DNA from 3 places in the Serratia sp. LTN-2 genome. Region 2 is predicted to be linked to each of the others. Evidence: riboswitches for the same ligand, from Rfam matches in the RefSeq annotation. Region 2 holds a riboswitch; each other region holds the start of a gene.
What was found. Region 2 has a riboswitch for thiamine pyrophosphate ahead of thiB (thiamine ABC transporter substrate binding subunit). Riboswitches for the same ligand answer to the same signal wherever they lie in the genome.
Positions count from the first base shown of each region.

Region 1 (4,399 bases), on a different contig from region 2:
CGCCAGTCCGGCGCCTGGGTGATGGCGCTGACCACCGCCACGCTGCCAACGCCGCACGCCAGCACCGCCGGAACGCGATCGATGCTGATCCCGCCGATCGCCACCGTCGGGTAATCCGCCAGGCCGGCGATGTGGCGTTTCAACTCCGCCAGCCCCTGCGGCGCCGAAGGCATGTCTTTGGTCTGAGTGGGGAAGATGTGCCCCAGCGCGATGTAGGAAGGTTTCACCGCCAGCGCGCGCGCCAGCTCGGCGTCGTCATGGGTGGAGACCCCCAGCCGCAGCCCGGCGCGGTGAATGGCCGCCAGATCGGTGGTATCGAGATCTTCCTGGCCCAGATGCACGCCGTAGGCGCCGTGCTTGATCGCCAGCCGCCAGTAATCGTTGATGAACAGCCGCGCCTGATAACGCCGGCCCAGCGCGATGGCGGCGGCGATATCCTGTTCAACCTGCTCGTCAGGCAGATCCTTGATGCGCAGCTGGATCGTGGTGACGCCGGCCTCCAGCAGGCGAGCGATCCACTCAACGCTGTCGACCACCGGGTAGAGCCCCAGTTTGTAGGGCGTCGCCGGGAAGGGGGTAGTGATATCAGTCATTGCTGGTCTCCTCTTGCAAAGAGGTGGCGCTGTGATAGAGGTCGCTGCCGCGGGCGCGGAACTCGGCGGACATTTTTTCCATGCCGGTCAGCTGCACTTCGATCGGCTTGGCGGCCTCCTGGGCGGCGGCGTAGTCGCGCACCTCCTGCGAAATTTTCATCGAGCAGAATTTCGGCCCGCACATTGAGCAGAAGTGGGCGATCTTGCCGGACTCCTGCGGCAGGGTTTCGTCGTGATAGGCGCGCGCGGTGGCCGGATCGAGCGCCAGATTGAACTGATCTTCCCAACGGAATTCGAAGCGCGCCTTGGACATGGCGTTATCGCGGATCTGCGCGCCCGGATGGCCTTTGGCCAGATCGGCGGCGTGAGCGGCGATCTTGTAGGTGATCAGGCCCTGTTTGACGTCCTCTTTGTTCGGCAGGCCGAGGTGTTCTTTCGGCGTGACGTAACACAGCATGGCGCAGCCGAACCAGCCGATCATCGCCGCGCCGATGCCGGAGGTGAAATGGTCATAGCCCGGGGCGATATCGGTGGTCAGCGGGCCGAGGGTGTAGAACGGCGCTTCGTGGCAGTGTTCCAGCTCTTCGGTCATGTTGCGGCGGATCATCTGCATCGGCACGTGGCCCGGGCCTTCAATCATCACCTGCACGTCGTATTCCCAGGCGATTTTGGTCAGCTCGCCCAGCGTATGCAGTTCGGCGAACTGGGCTTCGTCGTTGGCGTCCTGAATCGATCCGGGGCGCAGGCCGTCACCGAGCGACAGCGAGACATCGTAGGCGGCGCAGATCTCGCAGATTTCACGGAAGTGCTGATAGAGGAAGTTTTCCTGATGGTGCGACAGACACCATTTGGCCATGATCGAGCCACCGCGCGACACGATGCCGGTCAGGCGTTTGGCGGTCATCGGCACGTAGCGCAGCAGCACGCCGGCGTGGATGGTGAAGTAGTCGACCCCTTGTTCAGCCTGTTCCAGCAGCGTATCGCGGAACATCTCCCAGGTGAGGTTCTCCGCCACGCCGTTGACCTTCTCCAGTGCCTGATAAATAGGCACCGTACCGATGGGCACCGGGCTGTTGCGCAGGATCCATTCGCGGGTTTCGTGAATATAGCGGCCGGTGGAGAGATCCATCACGGTGTCTGCGCCCCAGCGGGTGGACCACACCAGTTTCTCCACTTCTTCTTCTATCGACGACGTGACCGCCGAGTTGCCGATATTGGCGTTCACCTTCACCAGGAAATTGCGGCCGATGATCATCGGCTCCGCCTCCGGGTGGTTGATATTGGCGGGAATGATAGCGCGGCCGGCGGCCACTTCCTGACGCACGAACTCCGGCGTGATGTTGTCCGGCAGGTTGGCGCCCCAGCTCTGGCCCGGATGCTGGTGGCGCAGCACCTCGCCGCGAATGCGCTCGCGCCCCATGTTTTCGCGGATGGCGATGAATTCCATCTCCGGGGTGACGATGCCGGCACGGGCGTAGTGCAACTGGGTGACGCACTTGCCCGGCAACGCTTTGCGCGGCAGCGGCAGGTGTTCGAAACGCAGGTGATCGAGGCCTTCGTCCGCCAGCCGCTGTTGGGTGAAGCCGGAGCTGGCGCCGTTCAGAGTGGCGGTATCGCCGCGCGCGTCGATCCAGCCGGCGCGCAGCTTGGCCAGGCCGGCGTGCACGTCGAGCTTGGCTTGCGGATCGCCGTACGGGCCGGCGGTGTCATACACCGGGATCGCCTCGTTCTGTTCATACTGCGGATTATCTTTGCTGCCGCCGACCAGGGTCGGGCTGAGCTGAATTTCACGCATCGGCACCTGGATATCGCTGCGCGAGCCCTGCAGGTAGATGCGGCGTGAGTTAGGGAAAGCCATACCTTGCAGCGTGTCGATAAACTGCTGGGCGGCTTCGCGTTGCGCTTTGCGGGCGCGCGGTGGATTAACGTTAGACATAGCAAGTTCCTACCAGTGTGTTGGGTTGGGAAAGTTGCTTGTCTGGAGTTCGGAGGGAGTAATGATGGTGGCCGATAAGGCAGGGCGCCCGCAAAAAGAGGGCCGTGCTTGTGGCGATAGATTACTCTTGTTCCCTTCGCGGGTATTAACCCGATCAGGTTCCGCGGATCCCGAATTAACGGTCTCAGCCTGGCTGATTCGATGAACAAATCAGGCGCTAGGCACTCCGACAAGATGCCCCCCAGTATAGGAGGGATAAGAAAAAAAACTATAAAATTTTAACGCGCCGGATCCAGCGCCTGGTCCGGCAGCGGTTGCTGCGCGGCTTCCGCCTCCAGCAGGATCAGCTTATCTTCCAGCGCAAAGCGCGCCGCCAGCGTTTCGCCGATATCCGACAGGGCCTGATGGAACTCCAGACAAACCTCCTGATCGATATCCACTTCGGTATAGCGATCGTGGAACGCCATGATCTGTTCGGTATTGGCCCACAGCTTGGGATAGATGTTCACCGCCAGCGACATTTTCGGACTGGCCGCGCCTTCCACTTGTTTGATAATTCTGTCATAGATATGAAAATGCCCTGCGGAGAGGTAATCCACCAGGTTGTGGCAAAAGTTCTCCAGCGCTTTTTCATTCAGCGGCGTATGCTTTTCTTTATTCGGTTTGAGGCCTACCAGCGTGCAGTAGGCGACCAGCAACTGCTTGCGGGCCTGAAGCCATTGATCAACTAATTCATTACTACCGCCAACGCGCTGAGTCAGCCTTTCCAAACGGTTGAGCATGTTTGACTCCGTGTAAGTAATAAAAGTAACCGGTAAGTTATTAAAATGTAACAAAGCCGATTCGTAGAGTGCCAGTGAAGCTGAGGTTGTGCAACAACGATATGGAACTTGCATTAACGGGCAATGAAAACGGCTGGTGGATCGTCAGCCATGAAAGCAAACTTTGGTTACCGAACGGTGAATTGCCGTCGGGAACGGCCGCCGCCCTCGGGCTGCAGGGCCACATGGCGCGCACCATCGGTGAATGGGAGGGCGCGCCGGTTTGGCTGGTGCGCCAGGCGATGCCGCGGGAGATGGGCTCGGTGCGTCAGCTGTTGGATCAGGATCGCGGCTTGTTCCAGCTAGCCGGGCGCGGCGTGCAGCTGGCGGATTTCTACCGCTCCCATCGCTATTGCGGCTACTGCGGCCATGAGATGCACCTCAGCCGCACCGAAAGCGCCTGCCTGTGCGGCCATTGCAAGGAGCGCTACTACCCGCAGATCGCGCCCTGCGTGATCGTCGCCATTCGGCGCGAGGATCAGATCCTGCTGGCGCAGCACGTGCGCCATCGCGGCGGCATTCACACGGTGCTGGCCGGCTTCGTCGAAGTGGGCGAAACGCTGGAACAGGCGGTGGCGCGTGAAGTGATGGAAGAGAGCAACATTGAAATCAAAAACCTGCGCTATGTCACTTCGCAACCCTGGCCGTTCCCGCACTCGCTGATGATGGCCTTTATGGCCGATTACCATCAGGGCGAAATCCGTCACGATCCCAAAGAGTTGCTCAACGCCGGCTGGTATCGTTACGACCAATTGCCGCTGTTGCCGCCGCCCGGCACCGTGGCACGCCGCTTGATTGAGGACACCGTGGCGCTGTGCCGGGCAGAATAATGTACAATGGCCGGCAGATTATTAAGGGAGCCCCATAAATGACTGAGTTGAAGAACGATCGTTACCTGCGCGCGCTGTTGCGTCAGCCGGTGGATGTGACCCCCGTATGGATGATGCGCCAGGCCGGTCGTTATTTACCGGAGTACAAGGCAACCCGCGCCCAGGCCGGTGATTTCATGTCGCTGTGCAAGAACGCGGAGCTGGCCTGTGAGGTCACGC
Region 1 covers NZ_JCAXDO010000030.1:19,349-23,747, forward strand. Annotated here, with positions in the region: gene thiE (thiamine phosphate synthase) at 1-593, opposite strand, end outside; gene thiC (phosphomethylpyrimidine synthase ThiC) at 586-2,529, opposite strand; TPP riboswitch at 2,644-2,768, opposite strand; gene AC6BYQ_RS26780 (Rsd/AlgQ family anti-sigma factor) at 2,808-3,311, opposite strand; gene nudC (NAD(+) diphosphatase) at 3,413-4,180, shown strand; gene hemE (uroporphyrinogen decarboxylase) at 4,219-4,399, shown strand, end outside.
Region 1: another riboswitch for thiamine pyrophosphate. It lies ahead of thiC (phosphomethylpyrimidine synthase ThiC); the one in region 2 lies ahead of thiB (thiamine ABC transporter substrate binding subunit).

Region 2 (4,399 bases):
GGATAAGAAAGCTTTCATCATTACGCCCTCCCCTTTCATTGATGAAAATTATCGGCGTAATATAGGGAAAGAAAAATTGACGACTTGAGGCGGGAGTGTTCCTCTTTTATGTCCACGTCCAGATTGCAGCAGCAGTTCATCCGTCTGTGGCAGCGCTGCCACGGCGAAACCACCGACACCACGCTGCAGGCGCTGGCAGAGGCGCTCAGCTGCTCGCGGCGGCATGTGCGCTCCCTGCTGAGCGCCATGCAACGGGAGGGTTGGCTCACCTGGCAGGCGGAATCGGGGCGCGGCAAACGTTCGCGTCTCACCTTCCATTACACCGGCCTGGCGCTGCAGCAACAGCGGGCCGAGGAGCTCCTGGAGCAGGATCGCATCGATCAGTTGGTGCAACTGGTAGGCGACAAAGACGTGGTACGCCAGATGCTGCTGTCGCAGCTGGGGCGCAGCTTCCGCCAGGGGAAACACATCCTGCGGGTGCTCTACTACCGGCAGCTGTACAACCTGCTGCCCGGCTCGGCGCTGCGGCGTTCGGAGACCCATTTGGCGCGCCAGATCTTCAACGGCCTGACGCGCATAAATGAGGAAAACGGGGAACTGGAGTCCGACCTGTCCCACCATTGGCAAATGCTGACGCCGCTGCACTGGCGGTTTTACCTGCGCCCGGCGATCCATTTTCATCACGGCCGCGAGCTGGAGATGGCGGACGTCATCAGTTCGCTTTCGCGTCTGACCTCGCAACCGCTGTTCTCGCATATCGAAAGCGTCACCTCGCCGACGCCGTTCGTTGTCGACGTGCATCTGCGCAGCGCCGATCACTGGCTGCCCTGGCTATTAGGCAGCGTACACGCCATGATCCTGCCGCGCGAATGGCGCGAGCTGCCGGACTTCGCCCGCCATCCGATCGGCACCGGCCCATACCGCGTGGTGCGCAATCTCCCCAGCCAGATGAAGATCCACGCCTTCGACGACTATTTCGGCTACCGGGCGCTGATCGATGAGGTGAATATCTGGGTGCTGCCGGAATTCTCCGAAGAGCTGGTGCACTCAGGCGTACAGCTGCAGGGCGATGAAACCGCCAACAATGAACTGGAAAGCCGGCTGGAAGAGGGCTGTTATTTCCTGCTGTTCGATCGGCGCTCCCCATTGGCGGCCGATCCCGCCATTCGCAGCTGGCTGTGCGAATTGATCAATCCCATTTCGCTGCTGAGCCACGCCGGGCCGCTCTATCAGCGCTACTGGTCGCCGGCGTACGGCCTGCTGCCGCGCTGGCACCACAACCGCGCGCTGGCGCAGCAGCCCAAGCCGCCGGGTCTGACCGAACTGACGATGACCCACTTCAATGAGCATTCGGAGTTTCACGCCATCCGTCAGGCGATCGAGCCGCTGCTGGCGCAGCACGGCATCCGCCTGATCGTGCAAAGCGTGGACTACGCCACCTGGCACCAGGGGGACGCGCGCAGCGATCTGTGGCTCGGCAGCGCCAACTTCTATCTGCCGCTGGAGTTTTCGCTGTTCGCCACACTGTATGAACTGCCGCTGATGCAGCACTGCATGAACGAGGATCTGGCGCAGGACGCCGCGCTGTGGCGAGCCAACCGCCTGCCGCTGGCGGAGTTTTGCCAACGTCTGGTCAGCGATCATCAACTGCATCCGCTGTTCCACCACTGGCTGCAGCTGCACGGCCAGCGCAGCATGCGCGGCGTGCGGATGAACACCCTCGGCTGGTTCGACTTCAAGTCCGCCTGGTTTGCCCCACCGGAGGCATAAGCGCCTTTCGTCAAGGCCGGTTAATCTTTACAATAGCGCCGTCTCAACGGGGTGCGGAAATTCGCTGCGTATCACACGCCCGATTTTCCGCTGAGAGCACACCCGTCGAACCTGATCCGGTCAATACCGGCGGAGGGATTTGAGCCCAGCGAACCGGCGACGCCGCCTCGCCCCCTCAGATGCCCTTGCCCCCTTATTTCTCAGGAGTGCAACGTGGTCAAAAAATATCTGCCCTGCTTATTGCTGCTGTGCGCCGCGCCGGTGTTCGCCAAGCCAACGCTGACGGTTTACACCTACGATTCCTTCGCCGCCGACTGGGGCCCTGGCCCGGCGGTGAAGAAAGCCTTCGAGGCCGAGTGCGGCTGTGAACTGAAGTTCGTCGCGCTGGAAGACGGCGTTTCGCTGCTGAACCGTCTGCGCATGGAGGGCAAGAACAGCGCCGCCGACGTGGTGCTGGGGTTGGACAACAACCTGCTGCAGGCGGCGCAGCAAACCGGCCTGTTCGCGCCGAGCGGCGTCGACAGCGCCAAACTGACGGTGCCGGGCGGCTGGCAGGACGCGACCTTCGTGCCTTACGATTACGGGTACTTCGCCTTCGTCTACAACAAAGAAAAACTGAAGAACCCGCCGAAAAGCCTGCAGGAGCTGGTCAGCAGCGATCGCAACTGGAAAGTGATCTACGAAGATCCGCGCACCAGCACGCCGGGGCTCGGCCTGCTGCTGTGGATGCAGAAAGTGTATGGCGACAAGGCGCCGGCCGCCTGGCAGCAGTTGGCGAAGAAGACCGTCACCGTCACCAAAGGCTGGAGTGAAGCCTACGGCCTGTTCCTGAAAGGCGAAGGCGATCTGGTGCTCAGCTACACCACCTCTCCCGCCTACCACCTGATCGCAGAGAAAAAAGACCTCTACGCCGCCGCCATGTTCAGCGAAGGCCACTACCTGCAGGTGGAAGTGGCCGGCAAGCTGAAGGCCGCCAAACAACCCGAACTGGCGGAGCGTTTCATGCAGTTCATGGTGACGCCGGCATTCCAGAACACCATTCCGACCGGCAACTGGATGTACCCGGTGATCAACACTCCGCTGCCCGTCGGCTTTGAACAGATGAACGTACCGCATACCGCGCTGCAGTACAGCGCCGAAGAGGTGGCCACACAACGCGGCGGCTGGATCCGGGCATGGCAAACCGCCGTCAGCCGCTGATCCCCCGCTGGCTCTGGCCGGGGCTGCTGGCCGCCGGCGTGATCCTGCTGGTCGCCGCGCTGGCGATGGGTTCGCTGTGGCGTCACGCGCCGGACAGCGACTGGCGCAGCCTGTGGCAGGACAGCTATCTGTGGCACGTGGTGCGTTTCACCTTCTGGCAGGCGCTGCTGTCGGCGCTGATCTCGGTGCTGCCCGCCATCCCGCTGGCGCGCGCGCTCTATCGCCGCCGTTTCCCTGGCCGGCAACTGCTGCTGCGGCTGTGCGCCATGACGCTGGTGCTGCCGGTGTTGGTGGCGGTGTTCGGCCTGCTCAGCGTCTATGGGCGCCAGGGCTGGCTGGCGACGCTGTGCGGCTGGCTAGGCGTGGAGTATGGCTTCTCGCCCTACGGCCTGCAGGGCATTCTGCTGGCGCACCTGTTCTTTAACCTGCCGCTGGCGACCCGCCTGTTGCTGCAGGCGCTGGAGAATATTCCGGTGGAACAGCGCCAATTGGCCGCCCAACTGGGCATGAGCGGCTGGCAGCAGTTCCGCTTCGTCGAATGGCCGGCGCTGCGCCGCCAAATCCTGCCGAGCGGCGCGCTGATCTTCATGTTGTGCTTCGCCAGCTTCGCCACCGTGCTGTCGCTGGGCGGCGGGCCTCAGGCCACCACCATCGAACTGGCGATCTACCAGGCGCTGAGTTACGACTACGATCTGGGACGCGCCGCCATGCTGGCGCTGATCCAGCTGGGCTGTTGCCTCGGGCTGGTGTTGATCAGTCAGCGCCTGAGCCAGGCATTGCCGGTGGGGCATACCCACGCCCAGCGCTGGCGCAATCCGGAAGACAGCCTGTGGCGACGCATCGGCGATTCCCTGCTGATCGCCGCCGCGCTGTTGCTGTTGCTGCCGCCCTTGCTGGCGGTGATCGCCGATGGCGCCAACCAGGCTATCCTCAGCGTACTGCGCCAGCCTGTGCTGTGGCAGGCCCTGTTCACGTCGCTGCGCATCGCCCTCGGCGCCGGGCTGCTGTGCGTGGCGCTCACCCTGATGCTGCTGTGGAGCAGCCGCGAGTTGAAGCTGCGGCAGCAGCTGCGCGGCGGCCAGGCTCTGGAGCTGAGCGGCATGGTGATCCTGGCGATGCCGGGCATCGTGCTGGCCACCGGCTTCTTCCTGCTGCTGAGCGATACCATCGGGTTGCCGCAGTCGCCCTATGCGCTGGTGATCCTCACCAATGCGCTGATGGCGGTGCCCTATGCGCTCAAGGTGTTGGAGAATCCGATGCGCGACCTCGCCGAACGTTACAACCCGCTGTGCCTGTCGCTGGATATCCGCGGCTGGCAACGGCTGCGGCTGATTGAGCTGCGCGCCTTACGCCGCCCGCTGGCGCAGGCGCTGGCCTTCGCCTGCGTGCTGTCGATCGGCGATTTCGGCGTGGTCGCCTTGTTTGGCAA
Region 2 covers NZ_JCAXDO010000008.1:115,739-120,137, forward strand. Annotated here, with positions in the region: gene sgrT (glucose uptake inhibitor SgrT) at 1-21, opposite strand, end outside; gene sgrR (HTH-type transcriptional regulator SgrR) at 109-1,770, shown strand; TPP riboswitch at 1,808-1,926, shown strand; gene thiB (thiamine ABC transporter substrate binding subunit) at 1,984-2,970, shown strand; gene thiP (thiamine/thiamine pyrophosphate ABC transporter permease ThiP) at 2,946-4,399, shown strand, end outside.

Region 3 (4,399 bases), on a different contig from region 2:
ACCAGCGGCATCAGCCAGCGCTGCAGGCGCGGTGAGAAGATCATGCACAGCGCCAGCGCCGCGCCGAGCAACACGCCCAGAACCAGCCCGCTGACGATCTCCGAAGCGGTGACCAGCGTGTGCCAGGCGAGGTAGCCGCGCCCGTCCCACAGCGCCTGCGCCACCGCGCCCGGCGTGGGCAGCAGAAAGGCCGGGATGCCGCTTTGCCCTGCCAGCCACCACAGCAGCAGGCCGGCGAACACCGTCAGCCCGCGCCGCAGGCGGGTAAGCCCGCGTTCTTTGGCGATATTCATTGCGCCGCCCTCACCATCTGCTGCAGCAACTCGGCCTGGCTTTTCAGCAGGTCGGCGTCATCCGGCGCGCGCGGCGGCTGCCCTTTGATGCAGTGGCTATCGTCGAGACCGAGCGGCCAGGGTGACAGCACCAGCAGGCGGTGGCTCAGGCGGCAGGCCTCCATCGGATCGTGGGTGATCAGCAGCACGGTGTTTTGCGCCAGCAGCTCGGCGGCCAGGCTCTGGATTTCGGCGCGGGTAATGGCGTCCAGCGCGGAAAAGGGTTCGTCCATCAGTACGATCGGCTGGCGTTCGTAGAGCGTGCGGGCGATGGCGGCGCGCTGGCGCATGCCGCCGGACAGCGCGGCGGGCAGGCTGCGGCCATGCGCGGCCAGGCCCACGCGTTCAAGCAGGTGCGCCGCCCACGCCCGATCCGGCGCTTCGCCGCGCAGCCGCGAGCCGAGGGCGACGTTCTCCTCGATAGTCAGCCAGGGGTAGAGCAGGTCTTTCTGCCCCATGTAGGCGATGCGCCCGGCGATCGGCAGGCCGTCGCTGCCGCTCACCGTGCCTGAGCTGGCCTGCGCCAGCCCGGCGATGATCTTCAGCAAACTGGTTTTGCCGGCGCCGCTGGCGCCGAGCAGAGCGACGAAGCTGCCGCCGGCGATGTCGAAGCTCAGCCGGTCGAAGACGATTTGCTGACCGAAACGCAGGCTGAGATCCCGCACCTGGATGCCGGGCGGGAGAAGCGGGGAGGTCATGAGGCGTTCAGCCCCATTTGCCAAAATGCCGATTCCAGCTGGGTGGCGGTGGTGAAAATCTGCGCCAGCTCGGTGAGGCGGCTCTGCGCCCCGCGCTGATGGCCGATGGTCTCCAGCAGTTCGATGGCGGCGCGCACGCCGGCCAGATAGCCCTCGTCGCCGTAGTTGCGGATCCAGGAGGCGTAAGGATTCCCCTCCATTTTGGTGGCGGGATCGTGCAGCAGCCGCAGGCCGATTTCGGCATAACCGGCCACGCAGGGCAGCAGGCCGGCCAGCAGATCGAGGGCGTCGCCGGCATGGCCGATATCCAGTACGTAGCGGGTGTAGTTCATGGTCTCCGCCGCTTCCGGCTGGGCGGCGATCTGCGCTTCGTTCAACCCCCATTCGGCGCAGTAGGCCACGTGCAGCGGCAGTTCGGCGACGATACCGTTGAGCGAGGCGGTGGCGGCGCGCATCTCCGGCAGGGTGCGCAGCTTGCTGACCAGCAGCGCGTAGGCGCGGGCGAAGTGCAGCAGGAACAGATAGTCCTGGGTCAGGTAGCGACGAAAAGCGCGTTCGGGCAAGGTACCGGCGGCCAGCTGCTGCAGAAACGGGTGATCGACGTAGTCCTGCCAGTGGCTGCCGGCTTGTTGCCGCAGCCGGCCGTAAAGACCGCTTTCGAACAGGGTGGTGATGGACATGGGACCTCCTTGAGTCAGTGGAGATCCGGGCACGCTGAGGTATGAACAGGCAACGGGTGATTGCGTTGTTGCCTAACCGTCCCTTCGCTGGCATGACCCAGATCAGGTTCAAAGGGTTCGGCTTACGCCATCTCAGCCCGTAACAGGACACCCCTCGGAGCTGCTTGTTATACGACATTTGTTTTTTGATTACAATCGTCGGGCGGCGGCGCGGCAATCGGTTCGTTTAGTGCGATCGGGGGCGATTTTGCTGGCGCAGAGCGCGCGGTTTTTGTCACTGTAGGCCTATGTTTTGCCTTTGAGGACGATTCCCGATGAAAAAGATTGGTTTTCTCTCGTTTGGCCACTGGTCGCCTTCCGCTCAGTCCGGCACCCGTTCAGCGGCGGATGCGCTGCTGCAGTCTATCGATCTGGCGGTCGCCGCCGAAGATCTGGGGGCGGACGGCGCCTATTTTCGTGTGCACCACTTCGCGCGCCAGCTGGGATCGCCATTCCCGTTGCTGGCCGCCATCGGCGCCAAAACCCAACGCATCGAGATCGGCACCGGCGTGATCGACATGCGCTATGAAAACCCGCTGTATATGGTGGAGGACGCCGGCGCGGCGGATCTGATCGCCGGCGGGCGTTTGCAGCTCGGCATCAGCCGCGGCTCGCCGGAGCAGGTGATCGACGGCTGGCGCTATTTCGGCTATGCCCCGGCCGAGGGGGAAACCGACGCGGACATGGCCCGTCGCCATACCGAAGTCTTTCTGGAAGCGCTGCGCGGCGAAGGGTTCGCTGAACCCAATCCGCAGCCGATGTTCCCCAATCCGCCCGGGCTGCTGCGGCCGGAGCCGTTTTCCGCCGGGCTGCGCGATCGCATCTGGTGGGGTGCCGGTTCGAACGCGACCGCCGTCTGGGCGGCGAAGCTGGGTATGAACCTGCAAAGCTCGACGCTCAAGAACGACGAGACCGGCGAACCCTTCCATATCCAGCAGGCCAAGCAGATCCGCGCCTATCGCGCCGCCTGGCAAGAGGCCGGCCATGCGCGCGAGCCGCGGGTTTCCGTGAGCCGCAGCATCTTTGCGCTGGTGGATCAGCGGGATCGCAATTACTTCGGCGGCGGCGGCAAAGAGGGCGATCAGCTGGGGTATATCGACGCGCAGACCCGGGCGATCTTCGGCCGCAGCTATGCCGCCGAGCCGGACGCGCTGATCGAGCAGTTGGCGCAGGACGAGGCCATCGCCGAAGCGGATACGCTGCTGCTGACCGTGCCTAACCAGCTGGGCGTGGATTACAACGCCCACGTTATCGAATCGATTTTAACCCATGTCGCGCCGGCGCTCGGCTGGCGCTAAACGGAGGACTGGCATGTCACGTATTTTCATTACCGGCTCGGTGGACGGGCTGGGCCGCGCCGCCGCGCAAACGCTGTTGGACGAAGGGCATCAGGTTATCCTGCATGCACGCGCCCCCGGCCGTCTGGAGGCGGTGCGCGATCTGCTGGATCGGGGCGCGCAGGCGGTGATTGGCGACCTGTCCGAGGTGCAGCAGATCCGGCAGGTCGCCGAGCAGGTGAATCGCCTCGGCCGCCCGAATGCGGTGATCCACAACGCCGGCATGTTCACCGGGCCGCAGGTGATGCCGGTGAACGTGATAGCGCCCTATCTGCTGACGGCCCTGATCGAACGCCCCGATCGCATCGTCTACCTGAGTAGCAGCATGCACTTTGACGGCGTGGCGGAACTGAACGGCGTGGACTGGCTTGGCGGCGCAGCCGGCTCCTATTCGGACAGCAAGCTGTTCGTCACCGCGCTGGCCGCCGCCGTGGCGCGCCTGTGGCCCGGCGTCATCAGCAGCGCAGTCGATCCCGGCTGGGTGCCGACCAAAATGGGCGGCGCGGACGCGCCCGACGATCTGGCGCTGGGACACGTGACGCAGGCGTGGCTGGTGAGCAGCGATGAGCCGCAGGCCCTGGTTTCCGGCGGTTATTGGCACCATCAGCAGCGGTTGGATCCTCATGCGGCGGTGCACGACGAGGCGTTTCAAACGGCGCTGCTGGCGCAGTTGGCGCGCGTGAGCGAGGTGAGTTTGCCTCAGGCCTGATGGCCGCGTTCTCCTGGCCCGTCGGTGGTTATCGGCGGGCTTTTTTATGCCCGCAGGGTGAACCGACGGGGCTTTTCTTATACAGTGGTTGCCTGGCCTGTTTTGATTGTTATTTATATTATCGCCATGCACACATTTCTGATTATCGTCCCCGAAGGGGGCATGCTGTTCGAAGCGGCGGGCATCGCCGATATTCTGATGCAGGCCAATCGCCTGAGCCCTGCCGAGGCGCCGCTGTATCAGATCGCGGTCGCCACCACGCAATCCCATCGGGTGGTACACGGCCTGTCCGGTCTGAGCCTGCTGGCCGATCATCGCCTGGCGGATCTCGATCCGGCCCTGCCGCGCGATACCGTCATCGTCGCCGGCAAAGGGGCGACCGAAGAAGAGGGCGCCCTGGTGGCGGATTGGCTGCGCCGCGCGGCCCCGCAGGCGCGCCGTATCGCCTCGGTCTGCGGCGGGGCTCTGCTGCTGGCCGAGGCCGGCTTGCTGGACGGACGACGGGCGACCACCCACTGGCGGCTGGCGGAAACGCTGCAGGCGCGCTTCCCGCAGGTGCAGGTCGAAAACGGCCCGATCTACGTGCAGGACGGGCCGATTTGGA
Region 3 covers NZ_JCAXDO010000003.1:181,399-185,797, reverse strand. Annotated here, with positions in the region: gene AC6BYQ_RS08040 (ABC transporter permease) at 1-293, opposite strand, end outside; gene AC6BYQ_RS08035 (ABC transporter ATP-binding protein) at 290-1,030, opposite strand; gene tenA (thiaminase II) at 1,027-1,710, opposite strand; TPP riboswitch at 1,773-1,875, opposite strand; gene AC6BYQ_RS08025 (LLM class flavin-dependent oxidoreductase) at 2,025-3,047, shown strand; gene AC6BYQ_RS08020 (Rossmann-fold NAD(P)-binding domain-containing protein) at 3,061-3,795, shown strand; gene AC6BYQ_RS08015 (GlxA family transcriptional regulator) at 3,922-4,399, shown strand, end outside.
Region 3: another riboswitch for thiamine pyrophosphate. It lies ahead of tenA (thiaminase II); the one in region 2 lies ahead of thiB (thiamine ABC transporter substrate binding subunit).